3 regions of the Streptomyces sp. YIM S03343 genome follow, and region 3 is predicted to be linked to each of the others. Evidence: riboswitches for the same ligand, from Rfam matches in the RefSeq annotation. Region 3 holds a riboswitch; each other region holds the start of a gene.

Region 1 (10,272 bases), 3.1 Mb from region 3:
CCAGCCGCCGCTGTCGACGGCGCCGCCGCCCCCGCAACGACGCACGCCGGCCCATATCGACCAGGTGCGCGCCGAGCTCGACGAACTCAGCGACTATCTGCGCAAACACGACGGCACCCAGGACGGCAACCACGAGGGCGGAAGGTGACCGTGGCGACAGGACGTGTCGTCGCCGACCGCTACGAACTGTCCACGCTCATAGGGCAGGGCGGCATGGGCCAGGTCTGGACGGCGTACGACCAGCGGCTCGACCGGCGTGTGGCGGTGAAACTGCTGCGCCCCGACAAGGTGGCCGGCCAGGAGGCCGACGAACTGCGCCGCCGCTTCGTGCGCGAGTGCCGGGTGACCGCGCAGGTCGACCATCCCGGCCTGGTCACGGTGCACGACGCGGGCAGCGAGGGCGAGGAGCTGTTCCTCGTCATGCAGTACATCGACGGCGCCGACCTCTCCGACCATCTCGCCGAGCACGACCCGTACCCGTGGCAGTGGACGGTCGCGGTCGCCGCGCAGCTGTGCGCCGTGCTGAGCGCCGTGCACGCCGTGCCGATCATTCACCGCGACCTCAAGCCGCGCAATGTGATGGTGAAGCAGGACGGCACCGTCACCGTCCTCGACCTGGGCGTCGCCTCCGTCATGGACAACGACACCACCCGCCTGACCCACACCGGCTCCCCGATCGGCTCGCCCGCCTATATGGCGCCGGAGCAGGCCATGGGCGGTGCCGTCGGCCCGTACACGGACCTGTACGCGCTGGGCGTGCTGATGCACGAGCTGCTCAGCGGCGATGTGCCGTTCGCGGGATCGACGGCGCTGGGCGTGCTGCACCGCCATCTGTACGAGCCGCCACTGCCCGTGCGCCGGCTGCGCCCCGAGGTGCCGGAGCCGCTCGAAGCGCTCGTACTGCGCCTGCTGGCCAAGGACCCGCAGCACCGCCCGGCCTCCGCGCAGGAGGTGTACGAGCACCTGGAGCTGCTGCTCCCGCCGCGCGGCACCCCCACCGGCGCGCCGCTCGACCCCACGCGCCCTTTCCTGCGCCCGCAAGCCCCCTGGCCGGACCGCGCGCGCACCCCCGCGCCCCAGCCCGCCCCCGTGGCGGCCGTGCCCGACAAGCCCGATGTCGCCGCCGCGGTCGACGAGGTCAAGCGGCTGCTCGGCGAGGGCCGCATCACCCAGGCCGTCGACATCCTCGGCGCGATCCTGCCCGCCGCCGCGCAGCAGCACGGCGAGCACTCCCCGGTGGTGCGCACCCTGCGCAAGCAGTACGCGGCCACGCTCCTGGACGACGGCCAGTACCGGCGCGCGCTGCCCGAACTGCGCCGGCTCGCCGACGAGCGCGCCGCCGAGGCCGGGCACGCCGACCCGCAGTCCCTGCGCTACCGCTACGAAGCCGCCCAGTGCCTGGAGCAGCTCGGCGAACCGGCGGCCGCGCTCGCGGAGTACCGCTCGCTGCTGCCGTACTACGAGAACCAGTACGTCGCCGGAGACCCCGAGCTCTCCCACGACGTACGCCGCCGCATCGGGCTTCTGCTGCTCGCCCTCGGCGACCGCGCCGCCGCGCACGACACCCTCGCGCGCCTGCTGCTCGACGTCGAGATGCTGCGCGGACCCGGCCATCCGCTCGCGGCCGAGATCCGCCGCACCCTGCAATGGCTGGGACAGATGCGGGGGTAGAGTTTGCCGGGTCCTGAGAGACATCTGTGATCTGCATGGTCCGGTGTTTCCCGCAGGCGGGGGCCGCTTCGGATACGGTTCGGTCCGTTTTGCCGCGCGATTCAGGCCACTCTCGATTTTTGTGTCCTTTGGCGCGTTTTTTCTGCTCATGTAATACACATCCAGGGGTGGGGTAGACCATGTCCGGCCATCGGCAGTCGAAGAAGCGCAGATACCTCATATGGGGGGCCGTCGGAGTCGCCGTCGTCGCCGGGGCGGGGATCGCCGCGCAGACCTCCATGGCAGCCACCACCTGGCCCGCGCAGAAGACGTTCACCGGCCGCGCCTTCGACACCTGCGCCGCACCGTCCACCGCCGCCATGAAGGCATGGCACGACGGCTTCTACGGCGCCGCGGCCGTCTACGTCGGCGGCAAGAACCGCGGCTGCGCCCAGCCCAACCTCACCGCCTCCTGGGTCAAGTCGGTGACCACGGTCGGCTGGAAGCTCATACCGCTCTACGTAGGTGCCCAGCCGCCCTGCCAGACCGGCTCCAGCCCCGAGAAGATCTCCGCGTCCACCGCGGCGAGCCTCGGCGCGAGCGACGCCGCCGACGCGGTGGCCAAGGCGTCGGCCCTCGGTATGAAGGCCGGCAGCCCGATCTACCTCGACATGGAGTCGTACGACACCACGAACACGTCGTGCAACGACGCCGTGCTGACGTACGTCCGCGCCTTCGACAAGGGGCTGCACGCCAAGACCTACCGCGCGGGCTACTACGGCTTCACCAGCTCCAGCGCCAAGGCCATCGCCACGGCGAAGGACAAGACGGACCTGCCGGGCAACCTCTGGTACGCGCTGTGGGACAAGCAGAACACCACGACCGCCGACTGGCCGTGGGGGGCCACCCAGTTCACCGGGCACAGCCGGGCCCACCAGTACATGGTCAACAGCAAGGAGACGCGCGGCGGCTACACCATCACCGTCGACCGTGACGCCTGGGACGCCCCGGTGGCCATCACCGGCTGACGCAGGGCGCCGGCCGGGGCGGCGGCGGTGGCCGCGGCCCCGGCGTTGCCCGAAATCATGGTGAATCGTTGAGCGGAAGGGTTGGCCTGAGCTGGGCCACTGCCTAACATCGATCACCGCAAGACTTTGTGCACCCCGGCACAAGCTCCTCGGGAGGTTTCCTTGCACCGCCGCCGTCGCTCCGCGCTCGTCCTGTCCGCCGCGCTCCTCGCGGCGGCGCCGCTGCTCACCGCCTGCGGTGACGACTCGCACCCGGGTGCGGCGGCTGTCGTGGGGGGCCAGCGGATCACCGTGGGGCAGCTCCAGACCCGGGTCAACGAGGTGCGCGCGGCGCAGCGGGCGGCGGTGTCGGACGACACGCAGTACCAGCAGGTGCTCGCCAGCTCCGGCAGCCTCACCCGCGACACCCTCCACGCGTTGGTCCTCGACAAGGTGCTGCACAAGGCCGCGCAGACCGCGGGCGTCACCGCCACCCGCAACGAGGTCCAGCAGTTGCGCACCAGCCTGGAGCAGCAGGCGGGCGGCTCCAAGGCGCTGGAGACGGTCTGGCTCCAGCGCTACGGCATCGCGCCCAAGCGTCTCGACGACAACCTCCACCTCCAGCTGGAGGCCCAGAAGCTCGCCACGACGCTCGGCACCGACACCAGCCAGCCCGCCTTCTGGAAGGCCCTGTCCGCCGCGTCCAAGGCACTCCGCGTCGACCTCAACCCCCGCTACGGCACCTGGGACGTCACGAAGAGCAGCCGCGTCGACGCCAAGACCCCGTGGGTACGGGACGTCACGGCGGCCTCGCAGCAGACGGCGACCTGAGGCGACCTGAAGCGACCTGAGGCGGGGCGCCTCAGGTCGGGCGGGGCGGGCCGTGGGCCGCGGTGTAGTACCGGCGGCGGTACGGCGTCTGCTGCGGTCCTACGATCCGATCGGCATCCCGGGCCTGTGGACAACGCCGGAGGCCGGTCCGCGGGGTGCGTTACGTTCGGAGCGTGAACACCACCAGCCCCGAAGCCGCTCCCGGACGTATCGTCCTGCTCACCACCAGCCACCGCGTCGCACCCGGACTGCTGTCCTGGCCCGCCTGGCAGGCGCTGCGCTCCGCCGACCGTGTGCTGTGCGCGGACGGCGCCCATCCGCAGCTGCCGTATCTGCGCGAGGCCGGCATAACCGTCGACGAGGCCGCCCCGACCGCCGAGCAGCTCGTCGACACCTGCGCGGGTGGCCGCACCGTGGTGGTCGTGGCCACCGGCGAGGGTGAGCCCGCGCTCACCGACGGACTGGCCCGTCTCGCCGGTTCCGGCCGGGTGAGCATGCCGGATCTGGAGCTGCTGCCCGCCTCCTACGACCTGCCGGGTGCGCGCCTCCTCGACCTCGTCCAGGTAATGGACCGTATCCGCGCCGAGTGCCCCTGGTCGTCCCGGCAGACCCATGAGGGACTGGCCAAGTACGGCATCGAGGAGGCGTACGAGCTCGTCGAGGCGATCGAGGCCGGTGACCGCGCCGAACTGCGCGAGGAACTCGGCGACGTACTGCTCCAGGTCGTCTTCCACGCGCGGATAGCGGAGGAGGACCCCGAGGCGCCGTTCTCCATCGACGACGTCGCGGGCGGCATCGTCGCCAAGCTCATCCACCGCCATCCCCATGTCTTCGGCGACGAGACGGCCGAGACCCCGGAGGACGTCAAGGAGCACTGGCTGCGCACCAAGGCGGAGGAGAAGCGCCGCACCTCCGTCACGGAGGGCATCCCCCTGGGCCAGCCCGGCCTTGCCCTGGCCGCGAAGCTGGCCTCCCGCGCCCGCACAGCAGCCCTCGACGTACCGCTGCCCCACGGCGAGGGCGTCGGCTACGAGCTGCTGGCACTGGCGGCCCGGGCCGAGGCGGAGGGGGTGGACCCGGAGACGGCACTGCGCGCGGCGGCGCGAGCGTACCGGGAGGCGATACGTGCCGCGGAGGGCGTTCGGGGCGGGGAGAGCGTCGAGGACGTGGAGGGCATCGAAGGCGTGGAGGGTGTGGACGGCGTCGAGGTCATGGGGTCCGCCCAGGACGAGCAGAGCTGACGGTCGCCGCAGCCGAAGGCCGTCCGTCCCGTGCCACGGGTAGCCGCGCAGTGGTACGAGGAGGCGGCCCGCCTCCACAGCCTTGCGCCACGGCCCCGCCTCACGGCCTCGCGCCATGGCTCGGGTCTCGCGCCACGGCCCTGCGCCACGTCCCTGAACCTCGCGCCCGCCGCGTCCCTGCGCCGCGGCCCCGGTCCCCCGGGCGCGGTCGTCCCACCGCCCCGGATACCGTCGGGGAGTGACCGACCAGCCCAGCTCCCCGACCCCCGCCGAGCCCGCCCGGCCTGGTGAGCCCGCCCGGCAGGGTGAGCCGCCCGCACCCGCCCTGTTCTCCTGGGAGTTCGCCACCGACCCCTACCCTGCCTACGCCTGGCTACGGGAGCACGAGCCGGTGCGGTGGACCAGGTTGCCCAGCGGGGTGGAGGCGTGGCTGGTCACCCGGTACGCCGACGCCCGGCAGGCGCTCGCCGATCCGCGGCTGTCCAAGAACCCGGAGCATCACGACGAGCCGGAGCACGCCAGGGGCAGGACGGGCATCCCGGGTGAGCGCAAGGCGGAGCTGATGACGCATCTGCTGAACATCGATCCACCGGACCACACCCGGCTGCGGCGGTTGGTCAGCAAGGCGTTCACCCCGCGCCGGGTCGCGGAGTTCGCTCCGCGGGTGCAGGAGCTGACGGACCGGCTGATCGACGGGTTCGCCGGGCGCGGCGGCGCGGACCTCATCCATGAGTTCGCGTTTCCGCTCCCTATCTATGCGATCTGCGATCTGCTCGGTGTCCCGCGCGAGGACCAGGACGACTTCCGGGACTGGGCGGGCATGATGATCCGTCATGGCGGAGGGCCGCGTGGCGGGGTGGCGCGGTCGGTGCGGAAGATGCGTGGCTATCTCGCCGAACTCATCCATAGAAAGAGGGAGCTGCTGCCCGATGAGCCAGGCGCGGGGGAGGACCTCCTCTCGGGGCTCATCCGGGCCTCGGACCACGGTGAGCACCTCACCGAGAACGAGGTTGCGGCGATGGCGTTCATCCTGCTGTTCGCCGGCTTCGAGACCACGGTCAATCTCATCGGCAACGGCATGTACGCGCTGCTGACCCACCCGGGGGAGCGGCGGCGGCTCCAGGAGTCCCTCGCGCGCGGCGAACGGGGGCTGCTGGAGAACGGGGTCGAGGAACTCCTGCGCTACGACGGGCCGGTGGAGATCGCGACATGGCGGTTCGCCACCCGGCCGCTCACGGTCGGCGGTCGGAGCATCGCTGCAGGTGATCCTGTACTTGTGGTGCTCGCGGCGGCCGATCGGGACCCCGAGAGGTTCCAGAATCCGGACGTGCTCGACCTCGCTCGAAGTGACATGCAACACCTTGGTTACGGCCACGGTATCCACTACTGCCTCGGCGCACCCCTGGCCCGGGTCGAGGGGCGGACCGCGCTCGGTACCCTGCTGACCCGGCTGCCGGACCTGGAACTGGCGGTGGAATCGACCGATTTGCGGTGGCGTGGTGGGCTCATCATGCGTGGACTGCGCGGCTTGCCCGTGGAGTTCACCTCCGTCACACCCGTCCGGTAATCGACCGGATCGACATTTTCGACTGACGGGAGCCTTACTCAAAAGGTGACATTCCCTCACCTCTGTGATCTTCGCGTGATCTCCGTGGCATGAACTTGTGATGACTGATCGTCTGTCGCTACGTTCGACCGTCAGCACGGCGACACACCGAGCTTCAAACGCCGCGCTGGTCACTGCTGTCTCGTGAAAGGCCCCGATATGCTCTCCGGGAACGGTCGTCATCGTCGCCCCCGTCAGGCCCCGGCCCTCATCGTCGCGGCCGGTGTGACAGGCTCCGCCATCGCCATCCCGCTGCTCGGCGCGGCGAGCGCCCACGCGGCCGACGGCACCACATGGGACAAGGTCGCCCAGTGCGAGAGCGACGGCGCCTGGAGTGCCGACATAGGCAACGGGCGTTACGGCGGCCTCCAGATCACCCAGGCCGACTGGGAGCAGTACGGCGGTCTCGACTATGCCGCGCGTGCCGACCAGGCCAGCCGGCAGCAGCAGATAGCCGTCGCCGAGAAGATCCTCGCGGACCAGGGTGCCGACGCGTGGGCGACCTGTGGTGCGCTCTACGGACTGGACAAGGACTCGGGCAACGCCTCGGTCGACACGGGTGTCGCCGACGACGAGAACTCCGACTCGTCGTCAGGGTCGTCGGACAACTCACAGTCGGACGAGAACGGCAACTCAGGCAACTCCAACTCTTCGGACAAGTCGGACTCGAAGGATGATTCTGACTCGTCCGATGTGCCGGTCTCATCCGGTCTGTCGGACTCCTCGACCGACAACTCGTCCAGCTCGGGCAACGGGTCGTCCTCGTCGTCCAAGGGGAAGAGCAACAATGGCAAGTCCGACAAGAACGGTAAGTCCGACTCCTCCGGTGTGACGGACTCCACGAAGTCCACGGGGTCCGGCTCGACCGGCTCGCAGTCCCCGACCACCTCGCCGACCGAGGCGCCGACGGGTGACACGACGGACGATTCCCTTCAGGCCGACGGGACTTCGGCCCTGGTCGACACCGGTGCCCTCGGCTCAGGACGGCACCGTGGCGCCAGCGACGAGGGCGAGGGCGGCCTCTCCAGCGACTCCACCGGCGGGCGGCACGCCTCGCAGACCGACGGCACGTACACCGTCCGTGCCGGGGACAGCCTCATCTCCATCACGGACGCCCTGGACCTCGACGGCGGGTGGCGGCACCTCTATGCCATGAACAAGAAGACCATCGGTTCCGATCCCGACCGCATCACGGCTGGTCAGACTCTGCAGATCGGTTCGTAAACGGGCGAAATCGAGCGGGAGTTGATGCACCGTTTCGTACGGTAATGTCCACTTTGGTGAAAGTGTGGGATCAGTCTCAGAAGCCCTGATCGTCTTTGAAATTCCATGAGCCGTGTGTCTACGGTCAATGCCGCCCGGCACCCCGGGCCCCGGCCGTCGTTACGCCGAGTCCTGCCAGCGGCAGTCCGGGAACAGTCGTCGCGTCAAGCGCCGTAGGCAGGAGCGGGGGACCCAAGGTAGGCGCCGGGCCCGGCAGTCGAACGCCGGTTCCGGCTAGGGGTGAAGTCATGCCTCCTCAGGAGGTGTGACCGGGCAACTCAACCGGCCCGAACCCGACAGCTCACCTCGCAGGCGTCGGTGAGGGGATCTTCCATGCTGTTCTCCAGCAAGGGCAAGCACCGTCGTCCGTCCAAGGCCACCCGTGTCGTCGCCGTCGTCGGTGTCACCGGCGCCGCGATAGCCGCCCCGCTGATGGCCGCCGGCACCGCCTCCGCCGCCACCGCCTCCGAGTGGGACGCCGTCGCCCAGTGCGAGTCGGGCGGCAACTGGGCCATCAACACCGGCAACGGCTACTACGGCGGCCTCCAGTTCTCCGCCTCCACCTGGGCCGCGTACGGCGGCACGGCGTACGCGCCGACCGCCAACCAGGCCAGCAAGGCGCAGCAGATCGCCATCGCCGAGAAGGTTCTCGCCTCCCAGGGCAAGGGCGCCTGGCCGGTCTGCGGCACGGGCCTGTCCGGTGCCGCCTACAACGGCGGCACGGCGTCGTCCTCGGGCTCCACCGGCTCCGCCACCACCAAGCGCTCCACCGAGAAGCCGGCCGCCTCCCGCTCCGCCCAGCGCCCGGCCGCGAAGTCCGCCTCGAAGACGGTCACCACCCCGACCGGCAAGAAGGTCAAGAAGGGTGACGGCGAGTACAAGGTCGTCAAGGGTGACTCGCTCAGCTCCATCGCCGTGAAGCACCACGTCAACGGCGGCTGGCAGAAGCTGTTCAAGCTCAACAAGGGCGTCGTCGAGCACGCCGACCTGATCTACCCGGGCCAGCAGCTGCACCTGAAGTGACAGTCCGTGGCCAGCTGAGCCACAGGCCCCTCACATCCCCGGCCATGACAGTTGAGGCCCCGTGAGGGTCCCGCGACTCCCATGGTCTCCCCGCCCCGGCGCGCATTCCCCCGTACGCGCCGGGGCGGGGTTCTGCGTTCTCCGGGTTCGTCGGCGTTCTCCGCACCCACGAGGTGCGTTCTCCGGCGTTCTCCGGTCTTCTGCAGGTTCTCCGGGGCAATTCACAAGTGAACTCCGGCGCATTCCGCCGCGTTCCGGCGTATTCGTGGTGTTCCCGGCGTGTTCCGGCGTGTCCCGGCGCGTTCCTCGGTATGCCCCGGCGCGTTTCCGGCTGTGCCCCGGAGGGTCAACCGGTGTTCTTCTCCGGGTGTATTCGAGGCGTTCTCCACCCTCGCTTTGTTCCGTGGTGAAACAATTGGGTACCGTCTGACCCAGTCCTTGGACCGGTCGGTCGGCTGGCCGACTGCCCAGAGACGGTTAGGCTCTAGTCGCAAGGCTCCACCATGGCCGTCAAAGGCCCACGTGCACCCCGCACCACATGCGTCACATTCCGAGAAGGAGATGCTCGTGCCGTCCATCGACGTCGTCGTAGCCCGGGAAATCCTGGACTCCCGAGGCAATCCCACGGTCGAGGTCGAGGTCGGCCTCGACGACGGCAGCACGGGTCGTGCCGCCGTCCCGTCCGGCGCCTCCACCGGTGCCTTCGAGGCCATCGAGCTTCGCGACGGCGACCCCAACCGTTACCAGGGCAAGGGTGTCGAGAAGGCCGTCCTCGCCGTCATCGAGCAGATCGGCCCGGAGCTGGTCGGCTACGACGCGACCGAGCAGCGCCTGATCGACCAGGCCATGTTCGACCTGGACGCGACCGACAACAAGGGCTCGCTCGGCGCCAACGCCATCCTCGGCGTCTCGCTCGCCGTCGCCCACGCCGCCTCCGAGGCCAGCGACCTCCCGCTGTTCCGCTACCTGGGCGGCCCCAACGCGCACCTGCTGCCGGTGCCGATGATGAACATCCTGAACGGCGGCTCGCACGCCGACTCCAACGTGGACATCCAGGAGTTCATGATCGCCCCGATCGGCGCGGAGTCCTTCTCCGAGGCCCTGCGCTGGGGTGCCGAGGTCTACCACACGCTGAAGAAGGTCCTGAAGACCAAGGGCCTGTCCACCGGCCTCGGCGACGAGGGCGGCTTCGCCCCGAACCTGGGCTCCAACCGTGAGGCCCTCGACCTGATCCTCGAGGCCATCAAGGAAGCCGGTTACGCCCCCGGCGAGCAGATCGCCCTCGCGCTCGACGTCGCCGCCTCCGAGTTCTACAAGGACGGCAAGTACCTCTTCGAGGGCAAGGAGCGCTCCGCCGCCGAGATGACGGAGTACTACGCCGAGCTCGTGGCGGCGTACCCGCTCGTCTCCATCGAGGACCCGCTGTTCGAGGACGACTGGGCCGGCTGGAAGGTCATCACCGACAAGCTCGGCGACAAGGTCCAGCTGGTCGGCGACGACCTGTTCGTCACCAACCCGGAGCGCCTGGCCCGCGGTATCGAGGAGGGCAGCGCCAACGCCCTGCTGGTGAAGGTGAACCAGATCGGTTCGCTCACCGAGACCCTCGACGCCGTCGAGCTCGCCCAGCGCAGCGGCTACAAGTGCATGATGT
Region 2 (10,272 bases), on a different contig from region 3:
TGCGCTGCGCCAGCTCCAGCTGCCAGGGCTTGTGACGGGCCCGGCGGGCCGCGTCGGGATGGTTCATCCAGCGTGCGTCGGTGCCGCGCAGCAGCCCGTAGAGCGCCTGCGCGGACTCCTCCGTCAGCCACTCGGACGGCTGGGCCGCCCGTGCCGCCGGTACGCCCGGTCTGCGGACCCAGATGGAGCGCAGGCCGGCCATGCTCACCAGGCGTCCCGCTACGGACAGGTGTCCTCGCGAGGCGCCGTGCACGAACTCGCCCGAGAGGGCGACGCCGTGGGTCAGGTCGGCGGGATCGAGCCGGACGACGGGCACGCCGGTCTCGTGGAGGTGGACGACGACCATGTCGGCCGTCACATCCTCCTCACAGGTCAGGATGAGCACGGTCATGTCGCGGTCCGTGCTCAGTCGTCGAAGTGCGTCTTGGAGCCCGCAGTTGAGGTCGTGGTCCCCCAGGCCCGCAGTGTCGCGTGGTCGGTGGCAGCGAACCGCCCGTCGGGGAGCACGTTCAACTGCAGTCCGGAGTCATAGGAATACGGAGTGGTGGCATCCAACTGTGCTGCTGGGCGCGCGTAGTTGAGTGCGAACGGTTGCATCGTCTCTCCCTGTTCGGTGCTGCCTCGCCAAGCGGACGGTTTGTGTCGTGACGTCATTTCACCCGCCCGAATTCGGCTTCCGTGGACTAATACGATTCGAACGAGTGATTGGTTTCCTTACTCTCCGTAGTCAAGGCCGGGACCTGGACCTTTGCGCAGGATGCAATTCACGCCAGTCACATCAGCCCCATCTGTCACAAGAACCACTCAGATAACGTGGCCTTCCTCGTGTCGCCGTACGGTGCTTCCGTGACCGGTGTCACGCCTCGGACGCGCGCACCGGGGTGTCAGGTAGAAAGACGGTTGTGGAAATGACGGACCAGCCCGACGGACTGTTCGCCGCGGTGGACTCGCTGCTCGCCGCGGTGGACGACGGCACCGTGCTGCCCGCCCCCGCGGAGCGGGTGAGGCTGCGCGAGGCGGCGGGCCTGACCCGGGCGGCGGTCGCGCAGGCGCTCGGGGTGCGCGTCCCGAGCATCGAGGCGTGGGAGGCGGGCCGCGCCGAACCCAAGGGGGAACGGCTCACGGCGTACCGCAGGCTGCTGGAGGGCCTGGCCCGGCGGTGCCCGCCGCCGGAGAGAACGGCGGCGGGCACCCCGGGAACCGGGGGCGCGTCCGCCCCCGGGACCGCTGCTGCCGCTGCGTCTGCACCCGAGCCGGGCTCCGCGTCCGCGCACGCGTCTACGGGTGCCCCCGCACCCGCGGGTGAAGCGTCACCCGGCACGAACGACCCCGCTGCCGGGGCGTCTGCCGCCCTGCCCCCCTCTGCCGGGGCCTCTGTCTCCGGGACCCCCTCAGCCGGTGGCACGGCCGCCGGGCTCTCCGCTGCCAGGGCGTCCGCCGCCGGGCCTCCCGCCATCGGGCCGTCCACTGCCAGGCCTACCGCCCCTGGAACGCGCACCACGCCGGAAGACACCCGCCCCGCCCCGCCCCGCCCTGCCCCCGGCCGGGGCGCCGCCCCCCGCAAGCAGCCCGCCACGTCCCGCCGCCCCGCCGGACGCGGCACACCCGCCCCCGCCGAGGCCCCCGACCCCCGTTTCACCCACGGCCCGCTCGCCGTCGTGGACACCGCCGACGGCGAGACCGTCGCCCACTGCGTCGGCGGCCTCGTCCTCGACGTACCCGCCAAGTCCCTCCCGGCGCTGGTGGAATGGGCGCTCGGCGAGGCACGGCTCGGGCAGCCGCGGCTGCACCGCCACGGCAGGGACGCCGACCCGCTCCTGGTGCTGACGGCCGCCGCCTGCGAACGCTACGGTCTGCCCGCCGCCCTCACCGACGAGGAGCGCCTGGCCGGCCGCATCCCCGAGTCCCACAAGGTCGTCAAGCAGCTCAAGAAGGCCGACTGGCAGCTCACCCGGCGCGGTCTCGGACCCTGGGCACGCATCTACCGGCCCGCCCAGGGCTCCCGCCGCCAGTGCGTACAGCTCTGCCTGCCGTCCTGGCACGCCCTGGACACCCGCCACTGGGGCGACGCCGCAGCCCTGCCCGCGCCCGAACTCGCCCGCGTCCTCGGCCTGTACGCCACCCGCGTCATGACGTTGCGCGGCTCCACCGCCGTCACCGGCCTGGAACTGATGACCGCCCTGCACCCGCCGACCCGCTCGGCCCGCGACGCCGAGGGCCGGTGGGTGTCCGCTCCGAATCCGGGCGCCCTCACCGAGGCGGTCGACTGCGCCCCCTGCGAGGCCCCCGACGGCCATCCGCTCCTCGCCCATCTGCCCCGCTTCCACCAGCGCACCCCGGCGGAGACGCTGTGCGAGGAGGCGTACGACTGGGCCCGGCCGCTGACCGACGAGGAGTGCATGCAGCCGTATCTCGTCGGCATCGACGTCAACATGGCCTTCGCCGCCGCCGCCAACCGCACCGTGGTCGGCCTCGGCGCACCGGAGCACGTCCACAACCCGGCCTTCGACCCGTCGCTGCCCGGCTCCTGGCTGGTGGACCTCTCCCATGTGCGGCACGACCCGCGGCTGCCGAGCCCTTTCACCCCGGACGGCGAGCCGCCCGACGGCGCGGCCTGGTACGCGACGCCGACCGTGGCGTACGCGCTCGAACTCGGCTACGACGTCGCCCCGCTGGAGGCGTACGTACGCCCGGAGCGCGGCTCCTATCTGGACGCCTGGTACACCAGGCTGCGCGACGCCTACGTGGCGACCATGGCCGACCTCGGCGTGGTCACCGGCATGGCGCCGGACGCGTTCCTCACCGCGATGGCCGGGCACAAGGACCGCGACCCGGACCTCGCGCTGGTCCTCGCGGCGATCAAGGCCACGGTGAAGGGCGGCATCGGCAAGCTGCGCGAGCGGGCCCGCACCGGCTGGCGCCCGGGGGAGCGCTGGCCGGCCCTGGAACGGCCCACCTGGCGGCCCGACATCCGCGCGGCCGTCATCTCCACCGCACGCGTCAACATGCACCGCAAGATGCTGAAACTCGCCGAGGCCACCGGGCAGTTCCCGGTCGCGGTCCTCTCGGACTGCGCCGTCTACGCTTCCGGCGGGCCCTCCCCGCTGGACATCCTGCCCCACCGGGACGGCAAGCCGCTGCCCGGTGGGTTCCGGCTCGGGGTGTCACCGGGGATGGTCAAGCACGAGGGCACCCAGAGCGTGCTGTGGGCGGAGGGCCTGCGCGAGGAGCACGGCGACCGCCTCAATCTGGCGCGGTACATCAAGAGCGGCCGTATCGCCGCCCCGGACGAGGAAGAGTAGGCCGACCCCATGGTGAACATCGGGGACAGCATCGACCGGGCCACGGCCCAGCACTTCACCAGGCCGGTGCCCAAGTCGGCGCCCGCGCAGATGCGTTTTCTGGTACGCCAGCTGAAGGGCACCCGGGCGGTGGCCGAACTGCTGGGCGTCTCGCAGCGCACGGTGGAGCGCTATGTGAAGGAGCAGCTGCGCAGACCCCGCCAGGACCTGGCCCGCAAGCTCTCCGGCGAGGTGCGCCGCCGCTGGCAGCCCAGGGTCCGCGACGCGGCGAGGAAGCAGGCGGCGCAGACCGGCGGCATCTTCGTCTCCACCCGCGCCCGCTTCGGCTTCACGGCGGCCCCCGGCAGCACCGACGACCCCCGGGTCCGGTACGTCAACCAGGCCCTGCCGCCCGAGTACGCGGCCCGGCTGTTCACCGCCCAGGAGGGCGGCGCCACCGAACAGCAGCTGGCGGCCATCCTGGCCGAGGGCCTGGGCGAGATGTACTTCCGCGACCGCGGCAACCGGGCCCAGGGCCTGCTGGTGGAGTTCACCGGCATCGAGCAACTCGACCTCGATCTCTGACCCGGCGGCGTACATCGCAGCCCCGGCGCCACTGTCAGTCCGCGGACCGGGACGTCCGGGGCCAGCCGGCTTCGTGCCTGCCTGCCGCCGTCAGCAGGGCCTGCTCGCGCTCGGGCGTGATGCCTGTGGCCTCCCGTCCCGTGCGATTGTCGCCGAACGCCTCGTCGAGACCGCCGGGGCCGAAGAGCCAGGTGGCGGTGGAGTGGAGGGATTCCTCGATGGGGCGGCAGCGCAGGCCTGCGGCGACAGCCTTGGCCGAACTGGGCTTCCAGACCGCGGCTGTCTCCCCTTCCCGCGGGGCCCACAGCGGAAGCTCGGTCCAGACCCTGACCTCATGCTCGGTCAGGATCCGGTCGTCCACCCACTCCAGTTCTGCCTTGCCGCCGGTCTCGGCGACGCAGGCGCCCAGGAACCTCCCCCAGGTTGCGTTCGCGGGAGTGCCGCTGACCAGATACATCCCGGCGTCCTCGGCTTCGATCCGGTCCAGGCCGAAGATCGCGATGTCGCGGGCGTCGATCAGCTGCATCTCACGGTCGGGCGCGCCCGGAGCAGCCATCCGGCCGCCTTGAGCGGCGCGGCGCAGCCACCAGGGGACACGTCGTGTGAGGTCGTGCGGTCCGATGATCAGGCCGGGTTCAAGGATCAGGGTGCGCCCCGGGAAGCCCTGTTCGACGGCCATCTCGCAGCCGGCTTTCAGCGTTCCGTAGTCGCCGTCCTCCGGGCCCGCGTCCTTGCTGCCGTGGTGACGGGGCGAGCTCTCGTCCACGGGCTCGGCGGGCCAGCCGGGGCGGGCGTTGATCGAGGAGATGAACAGATACGTCGACGCGGACTCGGCCAGGGCTTGGACCGAGGCCCCGACGACGCGGGGAACGTAGCCGCACACATCCACGATCGCGTCCCAGGGACCTGCCTCGGCAAGCCGCGCCAGATCCTGGTGGCGCTCCCGGTCGCCGCGCACCACTTCAACGCCGTTCAGGTCGGCGTGGGCCTTGCCTCGGTTGAAGGTGGTCACCTCCCCACCGCGCCGCAGCGCCTCCTGGACGAACGCCCGCCCGAGGAACACTGATCCACCGATCACCAGAAGTCTCATGCCGCCGAGTGTGCGCTCAGAACCTGGTGATCAAACAGGACTATGCCGGAAGCAGACGAGTCGAACCATGGGCGAACCACCGTTACGAGTGTCGTGTCCGGGCTGACCGGCGAGTGTTGGAGCGGGCAGCTCGTCACAAAGGCCGGGCACGTGAACTCACGTGCCCGGCCCCGGTGTTCAGTCGATCGGCCGATCAGCGGCTGGGAGGCTCAGCGGCCCCAGGTGCCCTGGTCGTTCGCGCAGTTCCAGCCCGTGCCCTTCAGGGTGAACTTCACCTTGTAGGAGCTGGTGCTGAGCAGCCGTGTGCGCACGGTGAAGCCGAGCTTCGCCTTGGGCTTGAACGTCTTGGTGTAGACGGCCACCTTCGTTGACGTCCTGGCGGTGAGCGAGCCGCCCTTCGGCGTGGCGGTGCCGAAGCGGATGTTCTTCACGTTGGTGACGGTGAACGTCACCTTCTTGAAGCTGGTCGTGGTGCTCTTGTTCTTGATGCCGAAGTACAGCCCGTTGCCGGTCACCCAGCCGTTGGAGCCGACATAGAAGCTCGACGGGTAGCTGATGCTGATCGGGCAGCCGCTTGCCTGCGCTGTGGCGGGCGCCGCGGACGCGGCCCCGGCGAGCCCCAGCTGGGTGGCGCCGACAAGACCTGCCGTGGCCAGCAGCGCGGCGGTCGTGCGGGTTCGGTTCACTGATGTGTGCCTTTCCCCCTACGGCCCCGAAGGACCTGACTGTTGTGACATGCGACGCCCGCCGGGAAGTGTTTTCCTGTGAGCGACGCCGCTCTGTCTTAGCACGAAGCCTTACGCGAAACAGACACGTCCGGCGCAGGAGGCGACAGCGGTGACACGATCAGAACATTCGTCGCCGAGCGGGCACACTCGGCAGGTCTGTTCGACAGGTCGTTCGGCCCCGCAGGAAACACCGGTGCTTCACGCGGGGCGGATCGCGCCCTGGATGGCCTGCGGTCCGGCGAAGAAGACCGATTCCTCCCTTACGGACGCGCCGGGTCCCGGCGCATGGATCATCAGTCCGTTGCCGGTGACCAGGCCGACATGGCTCGGGCCGTCCTGGAAGAACAGCAGGTCGCCGGGCTGGAGTTCGGTGAGGGGAACCAGGGTGCCTGCGCTCGCCTGCTCCGGCGCGGTGCGCGGCAGGGTGACCCCGGCGGCCCGCCACGCGGCCTGGGTGAGCCCGCCGCAGTCGTACGCCTCGGGTCCGGCGGCACCCCACAGACAGGGGCGGCCGAGCTGGGCCCGCGCGAAGTCCAGCGCGGCGGCTGCCTTGCCAGGGGTGGCCTGAAGCGGCGGCTGGGTGATCGTGGGGAGGGTCGGGGCGGAGGGGACGGTCGGGATGCTGCCCGTGGCCGGGTCCTGGGCCGCCGTGGGGGTGGGGGCCGCGTAGGTCGTGGTGCCGTAGTCATCGGGCTGCTGTGGCAGCCACTGGCCGGTGGGGTCGGGTGCGGTGGGCCAGGTGGGCTGCGTCTGGGGTGCCATGGGGGCCGGAGCCGCCGGTATTGCCGGTGCCTGCGGGGCGAGTTGGGCGGTGCGGCGGGCCAGCAGTTGGTGGGCGGCGGTCAGCTTGAGCCGGTTGCGCTCCTTGGCGGGACCCATCGCGGAGCGGTCCGGATGGGCGGTGGAGGCGGGGCTCGGCCGGGTCGCGGGGGTGGCCGTCGCCCAGGGTGCGGGAGATGCCCCGGGCACTGCGGGCGTCGGGGCGGGGGGCTCGGTGACGGCAGGTCGGGCGGCCGTCGGCTGCGCGGGGATGCCCGGTATCGAGCCGGTCCCGGGTGCCGAGTCCATTGGCGCGGGCGGCAGTTGCGCGGGCGGCCAAGCCGGTTCGGTTGCCGGGGGCAGGAGTTCGGTGGGCGCCGCGGTCAGTTCCGGCAGTGCGGCGGTGCGTTCGGCCGGGGGAAGGGCGGCCGGTGCCGGAGCGGTACCTGCCGTCAGCTCCAGGACGGGGCGGGCGGCGGCCTCCAGTTCGCGGATGGTGGCGCTGTAGTCCGGGCGCTCCGCGGGGGGGCCCGGCAGGGCGGCGGGGGAGCGGCCGGGCAGCAGGTCCCGGGGCAGGGCGGCGGCCACGGTGGGGCCGATCGAGCCCCTCGCCGCGTCGAACCACTGCCGGGTGACGCTGTCGAGGGCGGGATCGGAGCCGCCGCGTGCCCTGCCGGACGCCGGGCGGACGACCGGCGCACCGGCGGACGACGAGGTGCCGAGAGCCATCGCGCGCGTCGCGTTGAACGTCCTGCTGTCGGTCTCGGCCCGGTCGTAGAGGCGGTCGATCCGCCGCTGCACCTCGGCGCGGCTGGGACCGTCACCTCCCCCGAACGGATCGGAGTCACGCATGCCAGGGAGACCGGAGCCTCCGCGACGCTGATTGCGTTCCGGCGCCATGGGGGACGTACTCCTTCCGTACTCCGCCTACCGAGTTAGCTGACGGGTTCGGGCGACGGAACTCGGAAGGTATGCCCTACGGCCCGTGCCCCGGTGGGCAGTCGGGCCGATTCACCCCGGGATTCGGTTGGGTCCCCGGCTCCGGACGACGTGTGGGCCGTACCGGATTAGGCGGAGGCCGCGCGACCCGGCGAGGTTCGCCGGAGGGAGTCGTACGGCCTAGACACCAACTTAACGAACGTGTGTGTCTTCCGTGAAGGTTGAAGCGCGGAATGTCCGATACGTCATCGTGATCTCGCCCCGGTGCGCCGCCTGTTGTGCTCGTGCATTTGTTCTGGTGAGCCGTCCGTGTCGTCCGTACACTGGCAACTCATAGGCTTGTGGCAAGTGTTGACCGGGGGGATCCGCCATGTCCGGAGATACGTACGGTCCGTACGGACCACCGAACGGCGGGTACTACCCTCCGCCGGTCCCGCCCACGCCACCGATTCCGCCCATGCCGTCGGGGCCGCCGCCCGCACCGCCGGACGGCCTGCGCGCCGCGGCGGTGGCCCTGCTCAACCTCAGCGGACTGGGCCTCGGGTACGTGCTGGTACGGCACTGGCTGGGGGCGGCGGCCTGCTGGGCGGCCACCGTGATCCTGCTGTTCGTCGCGCTGCCCGCCGACGCGGACGGCGTCCCGGGCGCCGCGCTCGTCGGCTACGCCCTCGTCCTCGCGGCCGCCGCCGCGCACGGCGCGCTGGTGGGCATGCGCACCCGGCTGACCTGGCCGGGCCGCGCCCCGGTGGCCGCGGTGCTCGGGGTGGTGCTGCTCGCCGTGCCCGTCGGCGGCGGTGTCCTCTACGACCGGGCGCGCGACGAGGCGGTCCAGCAGATGCTCCTGGACCGGCTGGAGAAGGCCGACCGGCTGGTCGCGAAGGCGGGCACCCAGCCGTTCGAGAGCGGGGAGGCCGACTACCGTACGGCGCTGGCCACTTACCGCGACCTCAGCGCCGACCATCCCGGCTCCCGGGCCGCCGACCGGGTCCCCGAGCGGATGCGGACGTACTACACCACCGTCGGCGCGGCCTACGGGCGGCAGCAGTACTGCGCCGCGATCCCGGCCCTGAAGTATCTGCGCACGGTCCCGCGCACCATGCCGAAGGACCAGCTCGGCACGCTCGCCCGCTGGCCCGACGACCGGCTGGCCACCTCGCTGTACGAGTGCGCGGCGGACGGTCTGGCCTCCGGCGGCAACGACTGGGGGGCCAGCTTCGGTGAACTCCTGTCCACGTTCCCGGAGTCGGAGCAGGCCGCGAAGGTGGAACCCGCGGTCGGCTCCGCCGTGGACAAGGCGGCGAAGGACGTGCACGGCGGCGACCCCTGCGCGGCCGTCGACCGGCTGGAGAGCCTCGGCACCGAGATCGGCACGCTGTCCAACGCGAGCGAGGCGAGCGCCGGCCTCGGCAAGGCCGCCGACCGCGCCGACCGGAGCGCCTCGGCGGGCGGCTACCAGTGCGGGCTCGACCAGTACAAGGACGGCGACTTCGACTCGGCGATGACGACGCTGAACAAGTTCGTCGACGACAACAAGAACGACGGCAACAGCGCCCGCGCCAAGAAGATCGTGATCGCCGCCGAGATCGCCAAGTCGGTTCCCGCGGCGGGCAAGAAGGTGCCGACCACGGCGTCCGGCGGCAGCATCTCGGTCACCATCAAGAACGACAGCCCCGACGAGATCACGGTCCTCTACACCGGCCCGGTGACCGGCAGCGTCACCCTCAAGCCGTGCGGGGGCTGCACCGCGTACTCCTGGGGCAGCACGCTGCTGAGCAACTTCAAGCCGTGCAGCAGCGGCAGGAGCTACCCGCAGAAGACGATCAGCCTGCCGCCCGGCACGACGTACTTCCTGCACAAGCCGAAGAGCTCCACCTACTCCAGCTCCGGCTCCGACACCGCGAAACTGCGCTCCGGCTACATCTACACCGAGTGCGCCTACGTCACCTCCGGCCTCGGGACCACCAGCTGACCCCCCGGGGCCTCGGCCAGCGCGGCGGCGGCCCCCGCCAGGGCCGCCGCCCGGTCGGCCGGGACCAGGCCGATGCGGGTACGGCGGTCGAGCAGGTCGGCGGTGTCGAGGGCACCCTCGTGGCGCACCGCCCAGACCAGCTCGGCGCCGGTGACGGGGTGGCCCTCCAGCACGGGCTCGCGAAGGTGCGGGTCGCGCTCGCCGAGGGCGAGGACGGCCGGTGCCTCGGTGCCGTAGCGCTCGATCAGCCGGTGGGGGGCCTCCAGGGCGGCGAGCGCGCGCGGTGAGGCCGCGCCGACGAGCGGGAGCGACGCCGTGCGCGACGGCCCGGCGGGCAGCCGGCGAGCGGCTACGGCGGCGTCCACGGCGTCCTCGGCCATGCGCCGGTACGTGGTGAGCTTGCCGCCGACCACGGTGGTCACCCCGTCCGCCGAGGTGAGCACCGCGTGCCGCCGCGAGATGTCGGCGGTCCGGGCCGGCCGGCCGCCGTCCCCTTCCGGCGTGGTGTCCAGCAGCGGGCGCAGCCCGGCGAAGGCGCCCACCACGTCGGCGCGGTGGAGCGGGGTGTCCAGGGCGGTGCCGAGCACGTCGAGCAGAAAGCCGATGTCGGCCTCGGGGGCCTCCGGGACATTGGGGACGCCGCCCTCGACGGGTTCGTCGGTGAGGCCGACGTAGACCCTGCCGTCGCCCTGCGGCAGGACCAGGACGAAGCGGTTGGTCTCCCCGGGGACCGGGATGTGCAGGCCCGCCGGGAGCGGTCCGAGACACTCGGCGCCGAGCACCAGATGGGTGCCCCGGGAGGGCCGTACCCGGATGCCGTCCACCAGACCGTCCGCCCACACCCCGGTGGCGTTGATCACCGCGCGGGCCCTGATCTCCCCTTCGGCGCCGGTGAGTTCGTCACGGACCCGGGCACCGGAG
Region 3 (10,272 bases):
TGCCGGTGACCGGGGCGGGCGGCGGTGCGGTGGCGGGTCCTTCCGCGGTGCGGGGCCCGAGGCCGGCCGCGTCGCCGGCGGGCTCGGTGGTGATGTCGGTGTCCGGCTCGGGCGCGGTGCCCGCGGCGAAGGACAGGGCCGCGGCGAGGGCGCCGAGTTCGACGTGCACGACGAGGACCGGTTTCCCGGGGACCTGCCATGCGGCCGACTGGAGTGCCTCGGCCAGCTCGGTGTACCCGGTGGCGTCCTCGCCGACCGCGGGTATGACGGTCACCACCACGGCGTCGCACTCGTCGTCGCCCAGGGCCTTCGTCAGGGCGGCGTGGAAGTCGTCCGCCGAGGCGCTCGTCGTGAGGTCGAGCGGGCGCAGTGGCTTCAGGCCCTCGGCGAGGCAGGCGTCGTAGGTCAGCAGGCCCAGCGACTCCGAGTTGCCGAGGATCGCCACGCGCGGGCCGCCCGGCAGCGGCTGGCGGGCCAGGAGCAGGCCCGTGTCGACGAGTTCGGTGATCGTGTCGACGCGCATCACGCCGGCCTGGCGCAGCAGGGCCGAGACGGTGTCGCGCGGCAGGCGTGTCGCGCGGACGGCGTGTCCCGTCGGGACGGAGCCCGCGCCCTGGACGACGACCAGGGGCTTGACCGCCGCCGTGCGCCGGGCGAGGCGGGTGAACTTGCGCGGGTTGCCGATGGTCTCCAGGTACATGAGGACGACATCGGTGTCGGGGTCGTCGTACCAGTACTGCATGAGGTCGTTGCCGGAGACGTCCGCGCGGTTGCCGGACGACACGAAGGTCGACACTCCTGTGACCCCGGTGACACCGCCGCCGCGCCGGTGCAGCCGGGCGAGCAGGGCGACGCCGATGGCGCCGGACTGGGCGAACACTCCGATCCGGCCCGTGCGGGGCAGGGCGGGGGCGAGGGAGGCGTTGAGCCGCACACCGGGTGCGGTGTTCATGATCCCGAACGCGTTGGGTCCGACGATCCGCATGCCGTACGCGCGCGCGTGCCGGACGAGTTCGCGCTGGCGCTCAAGGCCTTCGGGGCCGCTCTCGGCGTACCCGGCGGACAGGACGACGAGGCCCTGGACGCCGTGTTCGCCGCATTCGGCGAGGACCGGGGGCACCTGCTCGGCCGGTACGGCGATCACGGCGAGGTCGATGGGGCCCTCGATCTCGCGCACGGAGCGGTGGGCGGGGACGCCGTCGAGTTCCTTCTGCCCCTCGGGAAGAGCCTGGTTCACTGCGTACAGGCGGCCGGTGAACCCGGCGTCCCGGATGTAGCCGAGGACGTCGTGACCCACGCCGCCGCGGGTGCGGCCCGCGCCGACGACGGCGACGGAACCGGGGGCGAGCAGCCGCCTCACCGAGCGGGCCTCGGCGCGCTGCTCGCGGGCGCGCTGGACGGCGAGCGAGCGGTCCGTGGGCTCGATGCCGAACTCCAGGTGCACGATGCCGTCCTCGAAGCTGCGCTTCTGGGTGTAGCCGGCGTCCCTGAACACCTTGATCATCTTGGTGTTGGCGGGCAGCACCTCGGCGGTGAACCGGCGGATGCCGCGTTCGCGCGCGACGGCGGCGATGTGCTCCAGGAGGGCGGAGGCGACGCCCCGCCCGTGGTGCGCGTCCTGCACCAGGAAGGCCACCTCGGCCTCGTCGGAGGGTCCGGAGGCGGGTGTCCCGCCGGGGCCGATTCGGTCATAGCGCACGGTGGCGATAAACTCGCCGCCGACGGTGGCCGCGAGTCCCACCCGATCCACAAAGTCGTGGTGCGTGAAGCGGTGGACGTCCTTCGCGGACAGCCGCGGGTAGGGCGCGAAGAAACGGAAGTACTTCGACTCGTCCGAGACCTGCTCGTAGAAGCTGACCAAGCGGTCGGCGTCGTCGGCGGTGATGGGCCGGATCCGCGCGGTGCCGCCGTCACGCAGCACCACGTCGGCTTCCCAGTGGGCGGGGTACTCGTGCCGGTCCGGCGAGCTCTGCATGGGGCCCAGCGTACGGCTCGCCCATGACAACGGCGCGGGGCAGCCTGTGAGGACGCAGACCGGGCCGAGGCCGCGACCCGGCGGCCGTTCCCGGACGGGCCGGACGGCCCATCCGGACACTCCTCACAATATGCAACACTGGTCTAGACAACCCTGAGAACTCTGAAGGGCAGCATCACATGGCTGAGCGCCGCGTCAACGTCGGCTGGGCCGAGGGCCTCCACGCCCGTCCCGCTTCCATCTTCGTCCGGGCCGCCACGGCCGCAGGCATCCCGGTGACGATCACCAAGGCCGACGGCACCGTCGCCAACGCGGCGTCCATGCTGGCGGTCCTGGGCCTCGGTGCCCAGGGCGGCGAGGAGATCGTCCTCACTTCCGACGCCGAGGGCGCGGAGGCCGCTCTCGACCGGCTGGCGAAGCTGGTCGCCGAGGGGCTCGAGGAGCTTCCGGAGACGGTCTGAACCACGGCGAGACACCACGGAGCCGCGTCCCCCTTACGGGTGGCGCGGCTCTGTCGTACCCGGGCGTCGCCGCTCCCGGGCCATGCCGTTCCCGGGCGGCGTCGCTTTCCGGGCGCCGTTGCTTTCCAGAACCGCTCGTGAGTTTCGCCACACCGGCCGCGATGTCACCGCGGCGCGCATGGAATTACCCGGGGCATACATCGAACGCGTCACGCGGGCATGCAAAAGGCGCACCGGCGGAATACACCGGGGCGCGGAAATCCGGGCAGCGGAAATACATCCCTGCGGAATAACACTTCTTTGTATACGGTGCGCGTGTTAATGCCGTAGACCCGTCATGTTTACGGGAGGTTGCGAAGTCCTCACACGCTCCAGACGGTCCGGGCCGCCGGAAAAGCGCAGCCGGTGGGCGGCCGTCGCACGCTCGGTGTGCAGGGCGGTGATCGCCCGCGCGCGCTCGCTGTCGCCGCGCGCCACCGCGTCCACGATGGCACCGTGCTCGGCCCAGGAGTCGACCGGGCTGGCGGGTGCCTCCACCGTGTACATCCAGGCGATCTTGTGCCGTAGCTGGGTGAGCATCGAGGTCAGGGCATGGCTGCCGGACGCCTGGGCGAGCGTCTCGTGGAACCAGCTGCCCAGGGAGCGCAGATCCTCGCTGTTGCCCCGCCGGGCGCGTTCCTGGCCCAGCCTGACCAGGCCGCGCAGCACCTTCAGATGGGCCTCGGTGCGGCGCTGGGCGGCCCGCGAGGCACCGAGCGGCTCCAGGAGCATGCGCATCTCCAGCAGGTCGGCGGCCTCGTGCTCGGTCGGCTCCGCGACGCACGCGCCCGCGTGCCGCCGGGTGACGACGAAGCCCTCGGCCTCCAGGGTGCGCAGGGCCTCGCGGACGGGGACGCGGGAGACGCCGTAGCGGCGGGCGAGGAGTTCCTCGGTGAGGCGGCTGCCGCGTTCGTAGGCACCGGCGACGATGTCGTCCCGGATCGCGGTGCACACCGAGTGCGCCGGAATACGCATGACCGACCTCCGCCTTAATCCCCGTGAAACGTCGACGATTGACATGTGTTCCGTGACTCTATTGCAACGGGACGGAATTTCCGACGGCGGACCGGAATCCGGGGATATTTTTTGGACAGTGGGCCGCCCAAAACACCGCGGGGCCCCGGCTCGGACGAGCCGGGGCCCCGCGGGATGCCTGCCGCGCGTCGGTGTACGCCCGCGCGCGGGGTGGGTGGCAGCGAGTGTCAGACGTTCACGCCGTGCTGGCGGAGGTAGGCGACGGGATCGATGTCGGAGCCGTACTCCGCGGTCGTACGGGCCTCGAAGTGCAGATGCGGTCCGGTGACGTTGCCGGTCGCACCGGACAGGCCGATCTGCTGGCCGGTGACGACCCGCTGACCCACGGACACCGCGATGGACGACAGGTGGCCGTACTGGGTGTAGGTGCCGTCGTTCATCCTGATGACGATCTGATTGCCGTACGCCCCTCCCCACCCGGTCTCGACGACGGTGCCGTAGCCCACCGCGTGGACGGTCGTACCGCTCGCGGCGTGGAAGTCGATGCCGGTGTGCGCGCCGGAGGACCACAGCGAGCTGCTGGCCTCGTAGCCCGTGGAGACGTACGAGTGGGAGATCGGCGCGACGAAGGTGTTGAGGCGCTTGCGCTCGGCCTCGCGGGCGGCGCGCTCCTTGGCCTCGCGAGCCTTCTGGGCCAGCTCGGCGGCGCGCTTGCGGGCGGCCTGCTCGGCCTCCTTGCGCTCGGCGGCCGCCTGCTGGGCGGTGGCCTGGGCGTCGATCTTGTCGGCGACCTTGTCGCCCAGGGCTACGACGGGGATGAGGCCGCTCGTCTCGACCGCGTTCTGCGCGGAGTCCTCGGCCGCGAGTGCGGGAGCCGCGAGGGTGCCCACGACGCCGCCGGTGGCGAGGGCCGCGATACCGGCGGCCTGGGCGGTGGAACGCTGCATCCGGCTGGGCCGACGGTGCTTCCCGGTGGCGCACGACGCCATGAAGTGGGTGGTCCTTTCCTTCCCTCTCGCCTACCGGGTTAGCTGACGGGTTCGGAGCAGGAAGGTCTCCTACGGACCCCCTCGCTGCACGCGCGGGCGCCCGATTCACCCCAGGGGACTGCTGTGGGTCCCCGGCTCCCCTGGCTCGCGCCGTACGGGGACTCGGCGATGGCTGTCCGGTGCCGCGGGTGCGGCGTGCTGCCTGACGGACAGGCCCGGACGACGCTAGACGGGGCGGCTTTCCGTCCTCAAACGGATCACGACTTTTGTAGCGCATGCCACAGGACAGACAGGGCCCCTCGGCCTCAAATCGGGCAAACGGGAGCCCTGGCGGTCCCGTTGGTGAACGAGGCTCGCGCTCTGACGGCGCCTCAGCCGCCCGGGCCCACGCGCGTGGGTCGGCGCGGTCGCCGCACGGAGGGTCTCGTGCGCCCGCGTGTCCACGTGCTCAGGTGCGGGTGCCGCCGCGGCGCGTGCGACACGGCGGGCCACGGAACGAGGCTCACGCACGCCATGCTTCCGGACTCGCGGTCCCGGTGGCCTACGGCGGGCGCCGGTGTGCCCGCTATTGCTGCCCCCCTGCCGTCGCGCTCCGCGGCTGCCCTGGAACGGCTGCGGCACAGCGGCCCGTCGAGCGACGCCCTGCCGGGTGAGGCACGCCTCGGTCCGATGCGGGCACGCGCGTGGCGCCTGATGCGAGCACGCGCGCGTGCCGTCCTGATGTCGGCACGCGCGCTTGTCGCTGCCGTGTGACTACTCCGCCGTGACGACCGTGACGTCGCCGATGCCGAGGGCCTCGACGGGCTCCTTGATCTGCGCCGCGTCGCCGACGAGGACGGTCACCAGGCGGTCCACCGGGAAGGCGCTCACGACCGCCGCGGTGGCCTCCACGGTGCCGGTCGCGGCGAGCTGCCGGTAGAGCGTCGCCTGGAAGTCGTCGGGCAGGTGCTGCTCGACCTGGTCGGCCAGCGTGCTCGCGACGGCCGCGGCGGTCTCGTACTTCAGCGGCGCCACGCCGACCAGGTTCTGCACGGCGACATCCCGCTCGGGGTCGGTCAGCCCCTCCGCTGCCAGCGTGCGCAGCACCGTCCACAGGTCCTGGAGCGCGGGCCCGGTGTTCGGCGTGTCGACGGAGCCGCTGATGGCGAGCATCGCCGCGCCGGTGCCGTCCGGCGTGGAGCGCAGGACCTGGCCGAACGCGCGCACGCCGTAGGTGTAGCCCTTCTCCTCGCGCAGGACGCGGTCGAGGCGGGAGGTGAGGGTGCCGCCGAGGCAGTAGGTGCCGAGCACCTGGGCGGCCCACATCCGGTCGTGGCGGTCGGGGCCGATCCGGCCGATGAGCAGCTGCGTCTGGACGGCGCCGGGCCGGTCCACGATCACGACCCGTCCGGTGTCGTCCGCGCTCACCGACGGCACGGCACGGTCCCGGGCGGGGGCGCCGGTCCAGGCGCCGAGGGTGTCCGCGAGCAGTTCGTCGAGGTCGACACCGGTGAGGTCGCCGACGATGACCGCGGTGGCCGTCGCGGGACGTACGTACCGCTCGTAGAACCTGCGCACCGCCGCCGAGTCGATCTTCTCGACGGTCTCCTCGGTGCCCTGGCGCGGGCGCGACATGCGGGAGGTCTCCGGGAAGAGCTGCCTGGACAGCTCCTTGGCTGCACGGCGGGCCGGGTTGGCCAGCTCATGGGGGATCTCGTCGAGGCGGTTGCGCACCAGCCGCTCGACCTCGCTGTCGGCGAACGCGGGCGCCCTGAGGGCGTCGGCGAGCAGCGCGAGCGCCTTGGGGAGCCGGGAGGCGGGGACTTCGAGGCTCAGCCGGACACCGGGGTGGTCGGCGTGCGCGTCGAGGGTGGCGCCGCAGCGCTCCAGCTCGGCGGCGAACTCCTCGGCGGAGAGCGTGTCGGTGCCCTCGGAGAACGCGCGCGCCATGATCGTGGCGACACCGTCGAGGCCGGCCGGCTCGGCGTCCAGGGGCGCGTCGAGGAGCACCTCGACGGCGACGACCTGCTGGCCGGGGCGGTGGCAGCGCAGCACCGTCAGACCGTTGTCCAGCGCGCCGCGCTCGGGTGCGGGGAAGGCCCACGGCCTGGCCGTGCCCGCCTGGGGCCGGGGGTGGAACTCCATCGTGGCCAGCTCGGTCACTTGGCCGCCTCCTCGTTGTCGTCGGTGGCTTCCACGGTCGCCGCGGACTCCGGGTCCTCCGTGTGCCCGGCGTCCTCGGCGGACTGCTGGTCGGCGCCTGTGGCGGGCTCGTAGACGAGCACCGCGCGGTTGTCGGGGCGCAGCCGGGACTTGGCGACCTCCTGGACCTCCTCCGCGGTCACCTCCAGGACGCGCCCGACGGCGGTGAGGGCGAGCTGCGGGTCGCCGAACAGGACCGCGTAGCGGCACAGTTCGTCGGCGCGGCCCGCGACCGTGCCGAGCCGGTCCAGCCATTCGCGCTCCAGCTGGGCCTGGGCGCGCTCCATCTCCTCGGGCGTGGGGCCCTCCTCGGCGAAGCGGGCGAGTTCCTCGTCGATGGCGGACTCGATCACCGGGACCTCGACGTCGCCCGACGTCTTCACGTCCAGCCAGCCCAGGGAGGGCGCCCCGGCCAGCCGCAGCAGGCCGAACCCTGCGGCGACAGCGGTGCGGTCACGCCGTACGAGCCGGTTGTAGAGACGGGAGGACTCGCCGCCGCCGAGGACGGTGAGCGCCAGGTCGGCGGCGTCGCACGCGCGCGTGCCGTCCTCCGGCAGCCGGTAGGCGCCCATCAGCGCGCGGGCCGGCACCTCCTCCACGACGACCTCGCGCAGCTGCCCGCCCATGACCTCCGGCAGCGAGCCGTCGCGGGGCGCGGGCTTGCCGTCGTGCGACGAGATGGAGCCGAAGTACTTCTCGATCCAGGCGAGCGTCTGCGCCGGGTCGACGTCGCCGACCACCGACAGGACGGCGTTGTTCGGCGCGTAGTAGGTGCGGAAGAACGCGCGCGCGTCCTCCAGCGTGGCCGCGTCCAGGTCGGCCATCGAGCCGATCGGGGTGTGGTGGTAGGGGTGGCCGTCCGGGTAGGCGAGGGCGGTGAGCTTCTCGAACGCGGTGCCGTAGGGCACGTTGTCGTAGCGCTGGCGGCGCTCGTTCTTCACGACGTCGCGCTGGTTCTCCATCGACTCGTCGTCCAGGGCGGCGAGCAGGGAGCCCATGCGGTCGGCCTCCAGCCAGAGGGCGAGCTCCAACTGGTGGGTGGGCATGGTCTCGAAGTAGTTGGTGCGCTCGAAGCTGGTGGTGCCGTTGAGCGAACCGCCGGCGCCCTGCACCAGCTCGAAGTGACCGTTCCCCTTGACCTGGGCGGAGCCCTGGAACATCAGGTGCTCGAAGAGGTGAGCCAGACCGGTGCGCCCCTTGACCTCGTGGCGCGAGCCGACGTCGTACCAGAGGCACACCGCCGCCACCGGGGTCAGGTGGTCCTCGGAGAGCACCACGCGCAGACCGTTGGCCAGGCGGTGCTCGGTCGCTGTCAGGCCCCCGGAGCCTGCCTCGGCTGTGGCCGTGTGACCCATGGGCATGTACGTCCCTTCGCTCGCGGAGCTTTGGCGGAAACTGTGGTCGGAACTGCAGAATCCTGCCGGTCCTGCCACTGTATGCAAGCGTGCGGTGCCGCGGCGAAGTTCCCGGAGACCGTACGCCCAGAGCGAGATCGTCCCCCGGCGGCCGCGGTATGTGGAGGGCGCGGGCGCCGGGGACACGGCGGTACGGTGCGGGTGCGGCGAGAACACGGTGCGGCGCCACGGCGGGTACCGTTCGAGGGCCGCGCGGGTACGGTACGGAACCGCGGCGGTACGGTGCGAGGGCGGCGCGGCTGCCCCGCGCGGGCGTCGCCGGACCCTCGGCGGACCCGTTCCGGGCCGCTGACGCGCAGGTCAGGGCGCCTTCGCGCGCCCCTGCCGCGACCGGTCCCGGTCCGCGTTGTCAGTCCAGCGGTCCACAATGGTCCGCAGCAGATCCCGTTCACGCTTCAGCACGAGCGAGCCGAAGGGGCGTGCCCCGCAGGCGAGCGACCAGGAAACAGGAGGAGCCGGCAGGATGGCCCGCCGCAGCACGAAGACCCCGCCGCCCGACGACTCGTACGAGGAGAAGATCCTCGACATCGACGTCGTGGACGAGATGCAGGGCTCCTTCCTCGAGTACGCGTATTCGGTCATCTACTCCCGCGCCCTGCCCGACGCCCGGGACGGCCTCAAGCCGGTGCACCGCCGCATCGTCTACCAGATGAGCGAGATGGGACTGCGTCCTGAGCGCGGATATGTGAAGTGCGCGCGGGTCGTCGGCGAGGTCATGGGCAAGCTGCACCCGCACGGCGACGCGTCGATCTACGACGCCCTGGTGCGCATGGCCCAGCCCTTCTCGATGCGCCTCCCGCTGGTCGACGGCCACGGCAACTTCGGCTCGCTGGGCAACGACGACCCGCCCGCCGCCATGCGGTACACCGAGTGCCGGATGGCCGCGGCGACCGGTCTGATGACCGAGTCGATCGACGAGGACACGGTCGACTTCGCGCCCAACTACGACGGCCAGGAGCAGGAACCGGCGGCCCTCCCGGCCGCCTTCCCGAACCTCCTGGTCAACGGCGCGTCCGGCATCGCCGTCGGTATGGCGACCAACATGCCGCCGCACAATCTCGGCGAGGTCGTCGCGGCCGCCCGCCATCTGATCCGCTACCCGAACGCGGACCTGGACACCCTCATGCGGTTCGTCCCGGGCCCCGACCTGCCCACCGGCGGCCGGATCGTCGGCCTGGCCGGCATCCGCGACGCGTACGAGTCGGGCCGCGGCACCTTCAAGATCCGCGCCACGGTGTCGGTGGAGACGGTGACGGCGCGCCGCAAGGGCCTGGTCGTCACCGAGCTGCCTTTCACGGTGGGTCCCGAGAAGGTGATCGCCAAGATCAAGGACCTGGTCGGCTCGAAGAAGATCCAGGGCATCGCCGACGTCAAGGACCTCACCGACCGCCAGCACGGCCTGCGCCTGGTCATCGAGATCAAGAACGGCTTCGTGCCGGAGGCGGTCCTGGAGCAGCTCTACAAGCTGACGCCGATGGAGGAGTCCTTCGGCATCAACAACGTCGCTCTGGTGGACGGCCAGCCGCTCACCCTGGGCCTCAAGGAGCTCCTCGAGGTCTACCTCGACCACCGCTTCGAAGTGGTGCGCCGCCGCAGCGAGTTCCGCCGGAGCAAGCGGCGCGACCGGCTGCATCTCGTCGAGGGCCTGCTCACCGCGCTGGTGGACATCGACGAGGTCATCCGGCTGATCCGCTCCAGCGAGAACTCCGCGCAGGCGAAGGAACGCCTGATGGAGCGCTTCTCCCTGTCGGACGTGCAGACCCAGTACATCCTCGACACGCCGCTGCGCCGCCTCACCAAGTACGACCGCATCGAGCTGGAGTCCGAGAAGGAACGGCTCACCGAGGAGATCGCGGAGCTGACCCGGATCCTCGAGTCGGATGTGGAGCTGCGCAAGCTGGTCTCGGCCGAACTGGCGGCGGTGGCGAAGAAGTTCGGCACCGAGCGGCGCACGGTGCTGCTGGAGTCGAGCGGTGCCCCGGCCTCGGCGGTGCCGCTCCAGGTCGCCGACGACCCGTGCCGGGTGCTGCTGTCCTCCACGGGCCTGCTCGCCCGCACGGTCAACGGCGAGCCGTTCCACACGGACGACGACGGCACGCGCGCGAAGCACGATGTGATCCTTTCGGCGGTCCCGGCGACGGCGCGCGGTGAGGTCGGCGCCGTGACATCGTCCGGTCGGCTGCTGCGGATCAATGTGATCGACCTCCCGCAGCTTCCGGCGACGGCGTCCGCGCCGA

What was found. A riboswitch is a leader RNA that binds a small molecule or an ion and turns the genes downstream of it on or off. The one in region 3 is predicted to bind cyclic di-AMP.
Region 1: it holds a riboswitch for cyclic di-AMP, as region 3 does, so the genes downstream of both, ACSYGN_RS24125 (transglycosylase family protein) here and ACSYGN_RS10055 (M23 family metallopeptidase) in region 3, are expected to answer to the same signal.
Region 2: it holds a riboswitch for cyclic di-AMP, as region 3 does, so the genes downstream of both, ACSYGN_RS38450 (C40 family peptidase) here and ACSYGN_RS10055 (M23 family metallopeptidase) in region 3, are expected to answer to the same signal.

What each region holds. Positions count from the first base shown of each region.
Region 1 is NZ_JBPUKX010000001.1:5,502,724-5,512,995, forward strand. It holds gene ACSYGN_RS24090 (hypothetical protein) at 1-148, shown strand, start outside; gene ACSYGN_RS24095 (protein kinase domain-containing protein) at 187-1,671, shown strand; gene ACSYGN_RS24100 (glycoside hydrolase domain-containing protein) at 1,851-2,678, shown strand; gene ACSYGN_RS24105 (SurA N-terminal domain-containing protein) at 2,841-3,488, shown strand; gene ACSYGN_RS24110 (nucleoside triphosphate pyrophosphohydrolase) at 3,662-4,729, shown strand; gene ACSYGN_RS24115 (cytochrome P450 family protein) at 4,968-6,296, shown strand; gene ACSYGN_RS24120 (transglycosylase family protein) at 6,495-7,559, shown strand; cyclic di-AMP (ydaO/yuaA leader) riboswitch at 7,758-7,928, shown strand; gene ACSYGN_RS24125 (transglycosylase family protein) at 7,932-8,621, shown strand; gene eno (phosphopyruvate hydratase) at 9,189-10,272, shown strand, end outside.
Region 2 is NZ_JBPUKX010000002.1:595,668-605,939, reverse strand. It holds gene tgmB (ATP-grasp ribosomal peptide maturase) at 1-391, opposite strand, end outside; gene tgmA (putative ATP-grasp-modified RiPP) at 406-597, opposite strand; gene tap (telomere-associated protein Tap) at 909-3,302, shown strand; gene tpg (telomere-protecting terminal protein Tpg) at 3,312-3,866, shown strand; gene ACSYGN_RS38460 (NAD-dependent epimerase/dehydratase family protein) at 3,901-4,956, opposite strand; gene ACSYGN_RS38455 (hypothetical protein) at 5,166-5,642, opposite strand; gene ACSYGN_RS38450 (C40 family peptidase) at 5,883-7,295, opposite strand; cyclic di-AMP (ydaO/yuaA leader) riboswitch at 7,352-7,512, opposite strand; gene ACSYGN_RS38445 (hypothetical protein) at 7,840-9,351, shown strand; gene ACSYGN_RS38440 (glycerol-3-phosphate dehydrogenase/oxidase) at 9,318-10,272, opposite strand, start outside.
Region 3 is NZ_JBPUKX010000001.1:2,354,977-2,365,248, forward strand. It holds gene ACSYGN_RS10040 (bifunctional acetate--CoA ligase family protein/GNAT family N-acetyltransferase) at 1-1,975, opposite strand, end outside; gene ACSYGN_RS10045 (HPr family phosphocarrier protein) at 2,155-2,436, shown strand; gene ACSYGN_RS10050 (GntR family transcriptional regulator) at 2,755-3,450, opposite strand; gene ACSYGN_RS10055 (M23 family metallopeptidase) at 3,678-4,439, opposite strand; cyclic di-AMP (ydaO/yuaA leader) riboswitch at 4,452-4,617, opposite strand; gene ACSYGN_RS10060 (M16 family metallopeptidase) at 5,193-6,581, opposite strand; gene ACSYGN_RS10065 (M16 family metallopeptidase) at 6,578-7,981, opposite strand; gene ACSYGN_RS10070 (DNA gyrase/topoisomerase IV subunit A) at 8,499-10,272, shown strand, end outside.